DNA from 2 places in the Acidaminococcus hominis genome. Region 2 is predicted to be linked to the other one. Evidence: predicted binding sites of a transcription regulator. Region 2 holds the regulator's gene; the other holds the start of a gene.
The links. The regulator HrcA, encoded in region 2, represses chaperone genes, less so after heat shock. The targets are predictions, from matches to a motif close to TGTTAGCACTCNNNTNANNNGAGTGCTAACA.
Positions count from the first base shown of each region.

Region 1 (7,976 bases), 180 kb from region 2:
GTGGTCCGGGAAGAACCTCAGGGTGATCCCCTGGACGAGGTACGCCGGCTGATGGAAAGCGGCGTGGACAAGAAGACGGCCCTAGCCCAGGCTGCCAAAACCTACAAGGTGCCCAAACGGGAGCTGTACAACCGGCTGCTGAAGGAAGAATAAGCTTTTTCCAACGAAAGAAAGAAGAGAATTTTCTTTTTGGGAAGAATTGTAGTATGATAAGGAAAGATTCACTTATTCAGATAGAAAAAGGGGAATGATGATGACTAAACCGAGTTTTTATATTACGACACCCATCTATTATCCCAGTGCCAACCTGCATATAGGCCATGCCTACTGCACCACCATTGCGGATACCATTGCCCGGTACAAACGGGCCAATGGTTTTGATGTCCGGTTCATTACCGGCAGTGACGAACACGGCCAAAAGATCCAGCGCAAGGCCAAGGAAGCTGGCGTTACCCCCATCCAATACGTGGACGGCATTGTGGCCAACTTCAAAAAATTGTGGAGTATGCTGGGCATCAGCTACGACGATTTTGTCCGTACCTCCGAACCCCGCCACCAAAAAGTGGTGCAGGAAGTCCTGAAGCGGGTTTATGATAAGGGCGACATCTATAAGAAGGACTATGTGGGCAAGTATTGCGTACCCTGCGAATCCTTCTGGACGGACCACCAGATTGAAGAAGCCGGCGGGGTTTGCCCCGATTGCGGCCGTCCGGTAGAAACCATGAAGGAATCCAGCTATTTCTTCAAAATGAGCAATTATCAGGACAAAATCCTGGAATATATCGAAGCCCATCCTGACTTTATCCAGCCGGTAAGCCGCCGGAACGAGATGATCAGCTTCCTGAAGCAGGGGCTGGAAGATTTGTGCATTTCCCGGAGCAGCTTTGACTGGGGTATTCCTGTGCCCTGGGATCCGAAACACGTGGTATATGTATGGTTTGATGCCCTGCTGGCCTACTTTACCGGCATCGGCTGCATGGCCGACATGGAGGAATTCCATCGTTTCTGGCCGGCGGACCTGCACCTAGTGGGCAAGGAAATCGTGCGTTTCCATACCATCATTTGGCCGGCCATGCTGATGGCCATGGGTGAAGAATTGCCCAAGGAAGTCTACGGCCATGGCTGGCTGGTGGTAGACGGGGACAAAATGAGCAAATCCAAGGGCAACGTGGTTGACCCGGTGGAACCCATTAAGGAATTTGGCCCCGACGCTGTCCGTTATTTCCTGCTGCGGGAAATCAGCCTGGGCAGCGACGGCAACTACTCCCGGAAAGGTTTGATCAGACGGGTAAACACCGACCTGGCCAACGACCTGGGGAACTTGCAGTACCGTACGGTTTCCATGATTGAAAAGTATCACGGCGGTGTGGTGCATAAGACTGTGGTGGATAACGAAGTGGATGCTGCTTTCCGGGAACTGGCTGCGGTTACCCTGAAGGATTACCGGGCTGCCATGGATAAGTATGCCATCAACGACGGGATTAAGGTAATCTGGAACTACGTAGGCGCTGCCAACAAGTACATTGACGCTTCTACGCCCTGGATTTTGGCCAAGGACCCGGCACAGGCCAAACGCCTGGAAGCTGTAATGTATAATCTGGCCGATGCAGTCCGGAATATTGCCATTCTGATTTCCTCCATGATGCCCTTTACGGCGCCCAAAATCTACGAACAGCTGGGCCTTGCCGTACCGGACCAGTTTATGCTGGACGATGTAGCCTGGGGCAACCTGCCTGACGGCACCAAGGTCCAAAAAGGTCAGCCCATCTTCCCGAGAATTGAGGAGGAAGAAGAACCGGCTGCGGAAAAGGCTGCTCCTGTAACGGAAGCCAAAAAGGAAAGCAAGAAAGCTGCGGCTGCCGGGGTTGTTACGCCGGACCAGATTACCATTGAAGATTTCGGCAAATTGGACCTGCGGGTAGCTACCATTGAAAAGGCAGAACGGGTTCCCAAAACCGATAAATTGATGAAAATTACGGTAAAAGTGGGCGAAGAAGAGCGGACTATTGTTTCCGGCATTGCCCAGTACTATACGGAAGAAGACCTGCCCGGCAAGAACGTGGTGGTCATTGCCAACCTGAAACCGGCCAAGCTGAAGGGCATTGAGTCCCGGGGCATGCTGCTGGCCGCTTCTGATGGTCAGGGCCATCTGGTTCTTGTAGAAGCTCCTGGGATTTCTTCCGGCAGCAAGGTGAAATAATATGGCACGTCTTCCTTTATACGATACCCATGCCCATTTGGACGTGGAAGATTTTGACGCGGATAGGAAAGAGCTGCTCCAGAAAATTGGTGAAAACATGGCCGGGATCATTGATCCCGGCTGTGATCTTCTTAGCTCCCAAAAAGCCCTGGACCTGGCTCATGCCTATCCCTTTGTATACGCCGCTGTAGGGCTGCACCCGGAAGAACTGTCCCATTGCAGCCTAAAGGATTTGGAGCAGCTGGATGCCTGGTGCGCCGACCCCAAGGTGGTGGCCATTGGAGAGATTGGACTGGACTACTACAACGATGAAAATTCGCCCCATGCCTTGCAGCAGGAGTTTCTCCAGGCCCAGCTGGAGCTGGCCAGGAAGCATCAGCTGCCGGTGATTCTCCACGACCGGGATTCCCACGAAGATCTGCTGGCCATTTTGCTCAGCCAGCCGGAGGACCTGACAGGGGTGCTCCACTGTTTTTCTGGCAGCTGGGAAATGGCGGAAAAACTCCTGGAACGGGGCTGGTACTTTGGCTTTGGGGGCACCAGCACCTTCAAGAACGACCGGGGGGTCCGGTCCATTTTGGCAAAAATGCCGGAAGACCGGATCCTCTTTGAAACCGATTCTCCCTACATGGCGCCGGTGCCTTATCGGGGCAAGCGGAACAATCCGCTGTATACCGCTATTGTGGCGGAGCGGGCGGCAGCCCTGAGGGGGACCACACCGGAAAAAATCATGGAATGTTCATCAAATAACGCAAAAATGTTGTTTTCCAAACTAAAATAAGCCAAAACTATATGTAAATTTTACAAACTCGTTACATTTGCGACCGGGTAAATCGTACATAATTATCACCAGGTACTAACATCGTTTTGACAGAAAACCGCTTCCTATGGTAGAATTAGCCATCTTAAGGAGGCGAAAATTTGCGAAAAAGAGAACATTTTAAGCGTCCCTATAAATGGGTTGTAGTTTTCCTGCTGCTCATGTCCAGCGTGAATTTCTTCGGCTTTGCTTCGGCACCGAAAAATGTCACGGTGAAAGTAGACGGGCAAACCCTGCAGCTCAGCACCAGAGCCCTGACAGTACAGGGAGCTTTGGAGGAAGCCGGTGTAGTTCTTCATAAAGCCGACGGGTATGAAGTAGTCGGCAGTGAAAAATTCAGCGACGGTGCGACGATTGAAGTTGTCCGCGCAATGCCTATCAAGGTATGGAAGTCTGGAAGAACGACCGAGTACAACATAGGGCGGAAAACAGTGCGAGATGTATTGAACGCTGTGGGAGTCGACTATGAAGGATACCAAGTATATCCCGCTTTGGATTCAGAAGCGAAACCAGATATGACCATTAATGTCATTTCTCCCACTACCCAGCTGGGTACGGATACGGAAGAAATCCCGTATGACGTGCAGCTGCGGAACAATGATGATCTGCCCCGGGGCAGACGAAATGTAGTGTCTCCCGGCCAAAACGGACAGGTGAAAATCACCTATCGGACCATTAAAGTGGGAGATGCAGTGGTAAAACGGGAACTGCAGCGGGAAGTAATCGCTGAACCTGTTCCTGAAATCGTGGAAGTGGGTACCGGCAACAACAATATGCTGGAAACTTCCCGTGGCTATGTGCGTTACCGTTCCGCCAGAACGGTGGAAGCCTCTGCCTATACCCTGGCAGAAGGCAGTGGTACGGGACTTACCTCCACAGGTGTGGTGCCCTACCACGGAATTGTGGCCGTGGATCCGGACGTAATCCCTTATGGGACCCGGATGTATATTCCTGGCTACGGTTTTGCTGTAGCAGGTGACTGCGGCGGTGCCATCAACGGCAATCGGATCGACCTTTACATGGATGACTATGGTGATGCCATAGCCTGGGGCCGACGACAAGTAACCATGTATATCTTAGAATAAAAAACGTTACAGGAGAAAAAAGTGCTGAAGGAAGTACTCATTGTAGAAGGAAAAATGGACACCGTAGCGGTCAAGAAGGCAGTGGATGCTGAGACTATAGAAACCGGTGGCTTTACCTTGGCACCCTATACCCTGGACCTGATTAAAGCAGCCTATGAAAAGCGCGGGATCATCATTATGACCGACCCCGACGGCGCAGGGGACCGCATCCGGAAGTTTCTGACGGAGCGTTTCCCGAACGCCGGGCAGGCCTTTGTGCCTAAGGCGGAAGCCCTGGCCCACCACGATGTGGGTATTGAACAGGCGCAGCCGGAGGCCATCCGCAAAGCTCTTTCCAAGGTGCATTTTCAGGAAATGAATCCCCGAAAGGAATTTTCCTCTCGGGATTTATTTTTGTCCGGGTTGTCCGGCAGTCCTGAGGCCGCCAGGCGGCGGGACCGGGTAGGGGCCATCTTGGGCATTGGCTACGGCAATGCCAAGCAGTTGGTCAGTCGTTTAAACAATTACGGCATCACCCGGGAAGAATTCCGCCAAGCGGTGGCCCAGGTAGCTGAAGAAGAGAAGTAGGGAGGAACAGTATGCTGCATCCTGTCATTGCCAGTCGGGAAGTGACCCATTATATTTTGCAGACCTTTGGGCTGAAGGCCAAGAAGCGCTTTGGCCAGAATTTCCTCATTAATGAAAAGGTGGTGCAGGCCATTGCCCAGGCTGCCCAAATTGGACCTGGGGACCTGGTACTGGAAATCGGTCCGGGCATTGGTACCCTGACCCAGGCCCTGGCGGAAACCGGCGCCCAGGTAAAAAGTGTGGAAATCGACCAAAGCCTTTTGCCGGTACTGGCCAAAACCCTGGAAGGTTACACCAATGTGGAAATTATTCCTGGGGACGTGCTGAAAGTGGATTTGGGGGAGATTACCCAGCACGAACCTTTCACGGTAGCCGCCAATCTGCCCTACTACATTACCACTCCGATTATTTTTGCTCTCCTGGAACAGCAGCTGCCCCTGAAACGGCTGGTGGTTATGGTCCAGAAGGAAGTGGCTGAACGGATGACTGCTGGCCCGGGCACCAAGGATTACGGTCCCCTGTCCCTGGCTCTCCAGTACTACTCCGAGCCCCGGTTAGCGCTTTCCGTGCCGGCCCGGGATTTCATGCCGGCACCCAAGGTGGATTCCATGGTAGTGGTTTGTGAAAAACGGGAGCAGCCGCCGGTGGACGCAGATCCCAAGCTGTTTTTCCAGGTGGTGCGGGCAGCCTTTTCCCAGCGGCGGAAAATGCTCAGCAATTGTCTAAAGAGTCTGGGGCTCTCCAGTGACCAGGTAAAGACCCTGATGGAACGGGCAGGGATTGACGGCAAGCGCCGGGGAGAATCTCTTTCCATGGAAGAATTTGGCAAACTGACCAAAGCCTACGCCGAAAGCCTGAAGCAAGCATGAGCCAGCGGTATAAATTCTTTTCTCACAAGGACTGTGAATTTTTCCCCTGCCACCCTGGGGCGGACCGGGAAAACTTCAACTGTCTGTTCTGCTTCTGTCCCCTGTATGCTTTGGGGGAGAACTGCGGCGGCAGCTACAGCCTGCTGCCAAATGGCGTAAAGGATTGCAGCCGCTGCCTGTATCCCCATGAAAAAGAGCATTACGATGCCATAATGGCCAAACTGAAAAAATAAAAAATCAAGCCTTTTGAAAAAAAATAGTCAAAGGGCTTGATTTTTTTTTGAAACATGCTATTATAGGTAATGTAGTTAGCACTCCTGTTAAATGAGTGCTAATAAAATCAAAAACACCAATTTGTGATATAAGAAAGGGGATTCGTAACATGTTAAAGCCTTTGGATGACCATGTTGTAGTAGAACCGATTGTACAAGAGGAGAAAACCAGTTCCGGTTTGTATCTGCCCGATACGGCCCACAAGGATAAACCTCAGACTGGCAAAGTGATTGCCGTTGGTACCGGTCGTCTGCTGGACAATGGTACGAGAGTTGCCTCCGAAGTTAAGGTGGGGGATGTGGTTGTATTCGCCAAATACTCCGGCAGCGATGTAACGCTGGATGAAAAAGATTACATCATCCTGAGAGACAGCGATATCCTGGCTGTTGTAGAGTAAGCAATTCCTCTCTGCAAGCAAGACACAATTACCCGATAGAATTTGGAATTAAGGAGAGATTTCAGAATGGCTAAAATGATTAAATTTGATGAAGATGCTCGCCGCGGCCTGGAACGCGGTGTCAATGCCCTGGCTGATGCTGTTAAAGTAACCTTGGGACCCAAGGGCCGCAACGTTGTTCTTGAAAAGAAATTCGGTTCTCCTACCATCACCAACGATGGCGTAACCATTGCTAAAGATATTGAACTGGAAGATCCGTTTGAAAACATGGGCGCTGCCCTGGTGCGTGAGGTTGCTACCAAAACCAACGATATCGCTGGCGACGGCACTACCACCGCTACGGTTCTGGCCCAATCCATTGTGCACGAAGGCATGAAGAACGTAGTAGCCGGTGCCAACCCCATGGTTCTGAAGAAGGGCATCAAGAAAGCTACCGATGTTCTAGTTGAAGAACTGAAGAAGAGCGCACAAGATGTTAAGACCAAAGAAGAAAAAGCTCAGGTTGCTTCCATCTCCGCTGGGGATGAAGAAATCGGCGGCTTGATTGCCGATGCTATGGAAAAAGTTGGCAACGATGGCGTAATTACCGTTGAAGAATCCAAGACCATGGATACTTCCCTGGAAACTGTAGAAGGTATGCAATTCGACCGCGGCTACATTTCCCCGTACATGGTAACGGATCCGGATAAGATGGAATCCGTAATGTCCAACCCGTACGTATTCATTACGGACCGGAAGATCACCCTGATCAACGACATTATGCCCCTTCTGGAAAAAGTGGTTCAACAAGGCCGTGAACTGCTGATCATTGCTGAAGACGTGGAAGGCGAAGCTCTGGCTACCTTGGTTGTAAACAGACTGCGTGGCACCTTCAAGGCTGTAGCTGTTAAGGCTCCTGGCTTTGGTGATCGCCGCAAGGCTATGCTCCAGGATATTGCTACCCTGACCGGTGCAACCGTAATCAGTGAAGAAGTTGGCCGTAAACTGGACAGCGCTTCCCTGCAAGACCTGGGTACCTGCGGCCAAGTTCGGGTAACCAAGGATATGACCACCATTGTTGATGGCGGCGGCGACAAACAAGCCATTGCTGACCGGGTTGCTTCCATCCGTGCCCAGATTCCGGAAACCACTTCTACTTTCGATAAAGAAAAACTGCAAGAACGTTTGGCTAAATTGTCCGGCGGCGTAGCTGTAATCAAAGTTGGTGCTGCTACCGAAACCGAACTGAAAGACAAGAAACTGAGAATCGAAGATGCCCTGAACGCTACCCGCGCTGCTGTGGCTGAAGGTATTGTTGCCGGCGGTGGTACCGCTCTGCTGCAAGTACAGCCTGCTCTGGAAGAACTGGCTGCTGCAGCTGAAGGCGATGAAAAGACCGGCGTTGAAATCGTAAAACGCGCCATTGAAGCTCCGGTTCGTCAAATCGCTGACAACGCAGGCCTGGAAGGCGCTGTGATTGTTGAAGCTGTGAAGAAAGCTGAAAAGGGCATTGGCTTCAACGCTCTGACTGGCGAATATGTTGACATGATCAAATCCGGTATTGTGGATCCCTGCAAAGTAACCCGCAGCGCTCTGCAAAATGCAGCCTCCATCGCTTCCATGATTCTGACCACGGAAGCTGTTGTAGCTGACAAACCGGCTAAGGAAGCTGCTCCTGCTGCTCCTGGCATGGGCGGCGGAATGCCTGGAATGATGTAAACATAAACCCGGAAACCCGCTTCCAGCCTAGGTTTATAGGCCAGAAAACCCGTTAAATTGGGCTGAA
Region 1 is NZ_JAKVMG010000001.1:1,200,696-1,208,671, reverse strand. Features, by position in the region: gene rsmI (16S rRNA (cytidine(1402)-2'-O)-methyltransferase) at 1-153, shown strand, start outside; gene metG (methionine--tRNA ligase) at 254-2,200, shown strand; gene LKE88_RS05305 (TatD family hydrolase) at 2,202-2,981, shown strand; gene LKE88_RS05300 (resuscitation-promoting factor) at 3,122-4,105, shown strand; gene rnmV (ribonuclease M5) at 4,127-4,672, shown strand; gene rsmA (16S rRNA (adenine(1518)-N(6)/adenine(1519)-N(6))-dimethyltransferase RsmA) at 4,684-5,541, shown strand; gene LKE88_RS05285 (cysteine-rich small domain-containing protein) at 5,538-5,774, shown strand; gene groES (co-chaperone GroES) at 5,924-6,211, shown strand; gene groL (chaperonin GroEL) at 6,278-7,909, shown strand.
Region 1: groES (co-chaperone GroES) is a predicted target of HrcA. The motif match lies at 5,848-5,878, and genes of this name have one in related genera.

Region 2 (7,976 bases):
ACAATAGCGTAGAAACCTTTGACGAATACAACACCGGCAAGAACGTGGGCAAAGGCACTCCTACCGTATTCTGGGAAATCGTTCCGGACTCCGACACCTGCGAAATCGACACCTATATGGCTGGCGGCGGCTGCACCCTGCCGGGCCATGCCATGGTACTGATGCCGGGCGAAGGCTATGAAGGCGTTACCAAGTTCGTGCTGGAAAGAATGTACACCTATGGCCCCAATGCCTGCCCTCCTTTCCTGGTTGGCGTAGGCGTAGCCACCTCCGTGGAAACCGCTGCCCTGCTGTCCAAGAAAGCCCTGATGCGTCCTTTGGGCACCCACAACCCCAACCCCAGAGCTGCTGAAATGGAAGACCTGCTGGTGGACGGCATCAACAAGATTGGCCTGGGACCCCAAGGCATGACCGGTTCCGCTTCCGTATTGGGCGTGCACATCGAAAACACCGCCCGTCACCCGTCCGCTATCGGCGTAGCCATCAACATCGGCTGCTGGAACCATCGCCGCGGCCACATTATTTTCGATAAAGACCTGAACTACACCATCACTTCTCACAAGGGGGTACAATTATAATGGCTAATAAAATCGTTCTGCATACACCTATTAAATCCGAAGACCTGGTTGACCTGAAGATTGGCGATATCGTCTACCTGACCGGCAAGATTACCACCTGCCGGGATGTAGCCCACCGCCGGCTGATTGAAGAAAAGAGAGCCCTGCCCGTAAACCTGGAAGGCGGCGCTATTTTCCACGCAGGCCCCATCGTTCGCCCCATCCCTGGCAGCGAAGACCAATACGAAATGGTATCCATTGGACCTACCACTTCCATGCGTATGGAAAAGTTCGAAAAAGCCTTCATTGAACAAACTGGCGTAAAGCTGATTGTGGGCAAGGGTGGCATGGGCCAAGACACCATGGAAGCCTGCAAAGAACACAAAACCATTTTCTGCGTATTCCCTGCTGGCTGTGCTGTAGTTTCCGCTGTGCATTTCAAGAAAATCATTGATGCCCAATGGAAAGACCTGGGTATGCCGGAAACCCTGTGGACCAGCGAAGTAGAAGAATTGGGACCCTTGATCGTGGCTGTAGATACCCACGGCGGCAACCTGTTTGAAGAAAACAAGAAGCAATTCAAGGCCACCGCTGAGAAAGTCTATGAAGACATCAGCAAACACGTAGGTTTCATTAAATAAAGTAAGATGGGTACAAAAAAGTCATGCTGCGGCATGGCTTTTTTGTTTTACTGCCGCCGTTTTCTCCCCGGTCCCATTTGTGCTACAATAGGTAGGAACTTGCGAAATGTACAGAAAGAGGGGAGAACTCCATGCGGCCACGCTGGCAATTGTACCAAGGTATCTACATTCATATTCCTTTTTGCGTCCATAAATGCTGCTATTGTGATTTTGCTTCCTATCAGATCCAGTCTCCCCAGGTAATGGAAGCGTATACCCGGCGGCTGGTGGAGGAAATTCGCGCCTATGAGCCGGACCTGCCGCTGAGCCCTACGGCTACCATCTACTTTGGCGGTGGTACGCCCAGCGTCCTGCCCCCGGAGCTGCTGGCCCAAATTGTCCAGGCCCTGAAGGACCGGAGGTTCTGGCAGCACCCGGCAGAGGCTACCCTGGAAGCCAATCCGGGCACGGTAACCCTGGAAAGTCTCCGGGCCTATCGCCAGCTGGGCTTTGACCGGCTGAGTATGGGAATCCAATCCTTCCAGCCCGGGGAGCTGGCCCTGATGGGCCGTATCCACACGGCAGAGGAGGCGGCGGAGGCTGTGCAGCTGGCCCGGGAGGCCGGTTTTGCCCGGATTAGCGGGGACTTAATCTACGGGTATCCCACCCAGACCCTGGCGGGAGTCCAGGATTCCCTACAGAAGCTGATTGCCACCGGCGTGGACCATATTTCCGTCTACGGCCTGACTGTAGAGGAGGGGACCCAGCTGGAGCGGCAGCTGGCCAAGGGGCAGCTGAGCCTGCCCCCTGACGAGGCGGTGGACGCCATGTACGACTACCTGATGGACGCCCTGCCCCAGGCCGGGTACCAGCGCTACGAAATCGCCAACTTCGCCCGGCCCGGCCAGGAGTCCCTCCACAACCAGGTATACTGGCATTACCTGCCCTATATGGCCTTTGGCTGCGGGGCCTGCCGGTTTAATGGTAAGCGTCGGGAAACCAATCCTGCGGGTATCCGGGAATATATTGAAGGAAAACCCCTGGAAGTGGAAACCCTCACCCCGGAAATCCGTCGGGAGGAGCTGGTCTTTATGAGCCTGAGAACCCGGCAGGGGCTGAACCTGATGGAGTTTCAGGAGCGCACGGGAACGGCCTTCTTTCCCTTTTATGAAACAGCCTGGGAGGAGTGCCAATCCCGGGGCTGGCTGGAGCAGGAGGGGGACAATATCCACCTGACGCCCCAGGGCATGCGCTTTGGGAATCTGGCCTTTGAGACTTTTCTCACGGTGCCGCCGGAGGCTAAAAAAGAAAAAAATATTTAGTCAAAAGTATTGACAATTTGACTAAATAGGTGTATCTTTACCATTAGATGTTAGCACTCCAATGGTTTGAGTGCTAACAATCTAGAAAAGAGATGATTACAGTGCTAAGTGACCGCAAGAAAAAAATACTTCAACTCATCATTGAAGATTATATCGAAACGGCTGAGCCTGTAGGATCTCGCACCATCGCCAGAAAATACAACCTGGGAATCAGCCCCGCTACCATCAGGAACGAAATGTCCGACCTGGAGCTTTTGGGCTATTTGGAGCAGCCGCACACTTCGGCTGGCCGGATTCCCTCCGCAGCAGCCTACCGCTACTACGTGGATTCTCTGGTGAAACCGGACACCCTCTCACCCAATGATGTGGCGCTGATCAACAGCTGGTACCGGGAACGGGTACACAGCATCGACGACATTTTTCAGTCCACCGCCAAGATATTATCCAGGATGAGCAAGAACGTGTCCGTGGTGCTGGCCAACAAGGACCGGGAAAGTGCTTTTTCCTATATCCGGTTCCTGCCCCTGAATGAGCATCAAGCCATTTTGTGCATCGTAGAAGATGACGGGCAGATGGATAATGGTGTAATCCAAATCCCTGCCGGCATGAGCAAGATGGAAATGGATGCCCTGGCAGAACGGGTGACCAACAGACTTCATGGGATGAAGCTGAACGATATCACCGATGCGGTTCTGCAAGAAGTGCGCGACACCCTCCAAGGGGACAAAGCCCTGTACGTTTCCCTGATCAAGGGAATCCGGCAAATGCAGTCCGGACAAAGTGAGGACAAGATGTTCCTGGGAGGCACCAAGCAGCTGCTGAGCCAGCCGGAATTTCGGGATCCAGAACGGATCAAGGAGCTGCTCAGCGTCCTGGAAGAGGAGCAGATGCTCAAGGATATGCTGAAAGCGGACAGTGCCCATTCGGGCATGCGCGTGACCATTGGCAGCGAAAACAAATTCTCCGGCATTCAAGATTGCAGCATGATTCAGGCCACCTACCGGCTGAACGGACAGGTGATTGGAACCCTGGCCGTACTGGGGCCAACCCGCATGGAGTACAAGAAAGTAATTTCCGTTATGGATTACCTGCATGATTACCTACGGGTGGTTATGAGTAAAATAGACGAAAAGTAGGGAGGAACTATGGTAGAAGAACAGCAGAAGGTAAAAGAAGAAACTACTGCCGCAGCTGAAACTGAAGCACAGGCACAAGCCGCCGCACAGGCTGCTGAAAAGGCAGATGCCAAGGCCCAGACTGAGGACGGCAAAGCAGAAGCCGTGGATCCCAAGGATGCCAAGCTTGACGCACAGGCCAAGGAAATCCAGGACCTGCAAAACCGTCTTTTAAGATTGCAGGCAGATTTCGATAACTTCAGAAAGCGCAACAATGAAGAACGGGAACAGCTGAGCCAGTTTGTTACGGCCCAGGTTTCCAAGGAGTTTTTGAAGGTGCTGGACAACTTCGAACGGGCGGAAGAAAGCCTGAAGAACTCCACTGATACCAGCGCCATCCAAGTGGGGATGGAAAAAATCCACAAGCAGTTTGAAAAAGCCCTCAAGAATCTGTCCATCGAGGAAATTCCTGCGGAAGGAAAACCCTTCGATCCCAACATTCATGAGGCCGTTATGCAGGGCGGGAACCCTGACCTGCCGGATGAAAGCGTGGATCTGGTCCTGGAAAAGGGCTACAAGATCGGCGACAAGGTCATCCGCCATTCCAAGGTTCGTGTTGTGCGTAACTCTTAATCAATAGATAACCTTTGCGTAAAGCGTAAGAAGCGAGATTTGACAGGAGGAATTCATTATGTCTAAGATTATAGGTATTGACTTAGGTACCACCAACTCCGTTGTAGCCGTTATGGAAGGCGGCGAACCTACGGTAATCACCACCCAGGAAGGCGGCCGTCTGACTCCTTCCGTTGTAGGCTTCACCAAAAATGGTGAAAGACTGGTAGGCCAGCTGGCCAAACGCCAGGCTGTGTCCAACCCGGAACGGACCATCAGCTCCATCAAACGGCACATGGGCACCAAATACACCGTGACCATTGATGGCAAGGACTACACCCCGGAACAGATTTCTGCCATGATTCTGGAAAAGATGAAGGGCGATGCAGAACGCTACCTGGGCGAAAAAGTAACGGAAGCCGTTATTACGGTTCCTGCCTACTTCAACGACAGCCAACGGCAGGCCACCAAGGACGCTGGCCGGATTGCCGGTTTGGAAGTAAAACGGATTATCAACGAACCTACCGCAGCTGCACTGGCTTACGGCATTGATAAGACCGATGACCATACCATCCTGGTTTATGACCTGGGCGGCGGCACCTTCGATGTGTCCATTTTGGAACTGGGCGACGGCGTATTCGAAGTAAAATCCACCAACGGTGATACCCACCTGGGCGGCGATGACTTCGACCAGCGCATCATGAACTGGATGACCGACGAATTCAAGAAAGACACCGGCATTGACCTGACCGGCGACAAGATGGCTATGCAGCGGATTCGTGAAGCTGCTGAAAAGGCCAAGATTGAACTGTCCAACATGCTGACCACCAACATCAACCTGCCGTTCATTACCGCAGGCGCCAATGGCCCGCAGCATCTGGATATGGACCTGACCAGAGCCAAATTTGACGAAATGACCAGCGACCTGGTTGACCGGACCATCGACTGCACCCACAGAGCCCTGTCCGATGCTAACCTGAGCCCCAAAGACATCAACAAGATTCTGCTGGTAGGCGGTTCTTCCCGTATTCCTGCTGTTCAGGAAGCCATCAAGAGAACCCTGGGCCAGGATCCTGCTCACGGCGTAAACCCTGATGAATGCGTTGCTATGGGCGCTGCCATTCAGGCCGGCGTACTGGCAGGCGATGTAAAAGACGTTCTGCTGCTGGATGTTACTCCTCTGTCCCTGGGTATTGAAACCATGGGCGGCGTAATGACCAAGATCATTGACCGGAACACCACCATTCCTACCTCCAAGAAACAGGTATTCTCCACCGCTGCTGATAACCAGCCGGCTGTAGATATCCATGTACTGCAAGGCGAACGGGAAATGGCTGCCGACAACAAGACCCTGGGTCGTTTCGAACTGGGTGGCATTCCTGCTGCTCCCCGGGGAGTACCTCAAATCGAAGTTGCTTTCGATATCGATGCCAACGGTATCGTTAACGTAAGCGCCAAGGATTTGGGCACCGGCAAGGAACAAAAGATTACCATTACGTCTTCTGGCAGCCTGAGCAAGGAAGAAGTGGACAAGATGGTGAAGGAAGCTGCTGCCAACGAAGCAGCCGATAAGAAACGCAAGGAAGCCGTTGAAGCCAAGAACCAGGCTGATACCCTGATCTACCAGGCTGAAAAGACGGTAAAAGATATGAACGGCAAGGGTCATGACGACCTGGTGAAGAAGGTAGAAGACGCCATCGCTTCCCTGAAGGAAACCCTGAAGTCCGACGATACCGACAAAATTAAAGCTGGTACCGAAGCCCTGCAAAAACCGCTGTATGACCTGTCCGCAGAACTGTACAAACAAAACCAGAACACCGGTGCTGGTGCCGGCGCAGGCGCTAATGCTGGCGCAGGTGCAGGTGCCCAAGGCAGCGAAAGCAAGAAAGCCGACGACGATGTAGTTGACGCTGAAGTTGTGGACGACGACAAGAAATAAGCTTTCCTAGAGGGAGATACTGATGGCAGACAAGAGAGATTATTATGAAGTGCTGGGTGTGTCCAAAAACGCAACCGCAGATGAGCTGAAGAAGGCTTATCACAAACTGGCACGTAAGTATCATCCTGATCTGAACAAAGACAACCCCGAGGCAGCGGAGAAGTTCAAGGAAGCCAACGAAGCCTACAGCGTACTCAGCGATCCCCAAAAGAGAGCCGCCTATGACCAATACGGCCATGCGGCTTTCCAGAACGGGGGAGGCGCCGGGGCTGCTGGCGGGAACCCCTTCCAGGGTTTCCAGGGCTTTGGCGGCGGCTTTGGCGGCGAAGGCATGGACGACATCTTCAATATGTTCTTTGGCGGAGCAGGCGGCCGCAGCCGGAGTCAGGCTGACCGGGGCCCGCGCCAGGGTTCGGATTTGCGGATGGATATGCAGATTACCTTTGAGGAAGCTGCCTTTGGCACCGAAAAGAAGGTTCGCCTGAACCGGGAGGAGGAGTGCTCGGACTGTCATGGTACGGGTGCTGCTCCCGGCAGCGAGCCGGAGGTCTGCCCTCAATGCCATGGTACAGGGGAGATTCGGGTTACCCAGAATTCTCTCTTTGGCCAGGTGGTCAACGTGCATACCTGCCCCAAATGTAATGGTACGGGCAAGATTGTCACCAACCCCTGCAAGTCCTGCCATGGTACTGGCCGGGTAAAGAAGAAGAGAGAACTGAAGGTCAAGATTCCTGCGGGCGTGGATAATGGATCCCGGCTGCGGGTTGGCGGCGAAGGGGAAGCAGGCTTCCGGGGCGGACGCCCTGGGGATCTGTACGTATACCTGTACGTGAAACCCCACAAGTTCTTTGAACGAGATGGTACTACGGTCACTTGTGAAGTGCCTATCAGCATTGTCCAGGCAGCCCTGGGCGATGAAATCAAGGTACCGACCCTGTATGGCCAGGTTACGGTGAAGATTCCGGAAGGGACCCAGCCCAATAAGGTGCTGCGCCTGAAAGGAAAAGGGATTCCCAGCCTGCGTACAGGACAAAAAGGCGACCAGCTGGTACGGGTAAAGGTGGTTGTGCCTACGGGCCTCAGCGATGGACAAAAAGATGCACTGAAGAAGTTCGCAGAAGCCGGCGGCAGCAACATCAACCCGGAAGAAAAAAGCTTTATGAACAAAATAAGAGATTTGTTCAAATAGGATTGAAACAGGACCGTTCCTTGAGGAGCGGCCCTGTTTTTTTCTGGGTGCAAATGGAAAATGGGTAGCCAAACAAAACACAAAGCAATTAATTATAAAAACACTAAGAAGAATATTATGTGTTTGGACCGCAGAAATACAAGGAGTTTGACATATCGAGCGTTTTGTTATATTTATTTCACAATTAATTCAAAAAATAGGGGTTTATTTTTTGCGGCTAATGCGTTATACTTTAACTGTAACAGGGATTACCCCTCCTTGTTACATCTTCCCCATCAAATCATCATAAACAACTTCCTTTCGAAAAAGAGCTTTCTGCTTCCCCAGGCAGAAGGCTCTTTTTCTGTCCGGAGTTTGTCCGGGTGAGGTGTAGTGCAATCCGCGGACATTTTTGGGGGGATTTGAAAGGAAAAAATTAAACTTCCTTAGTGGTTCGCAGCTAGCTGTTCATCTGCACTCAAAGAGCTTGATTCACAGACTGCTATCACATGGTTCACATTAACCAAGAATCCCTTTGAAAAATTGTTGGACTCTTAGATGTGAGCGCAACGCTTTAAAGGGGGGGTGCCCAAACGGTTTTCAGTTCTTCTCAATACTAATACTACAGTTCAGTTAGCAGCTG
Region 2 is NZ_JAKVMG010000001.1:1,020,110-1,028,085, reverse strand. Features, by position in the region: gene ttdA (L(+)-tartrate dehydratase subunit alpha) at 1-578, shown strand, start outside; gene ttdB (L(+)-tartrate dehydratase subunit beta) at 578-1,198, shown strand; gene hemW (radical SAM family heme chaperone HemW) at 1,330-2,499, shown strand; gene hrcA (heat-inducible transcriptional repressor HrcA) at 2,592-3,635, shown strand; gene grpE (nucleotide exchange factor GrpE) at 3,645-4,247, shown strand; gene dnaK (molecular chaperone DnaK) at 4,306-6,165, shown strand; gene dnaJ (molecular chaperone DnaJ) at 6,188-7,354, shown strand.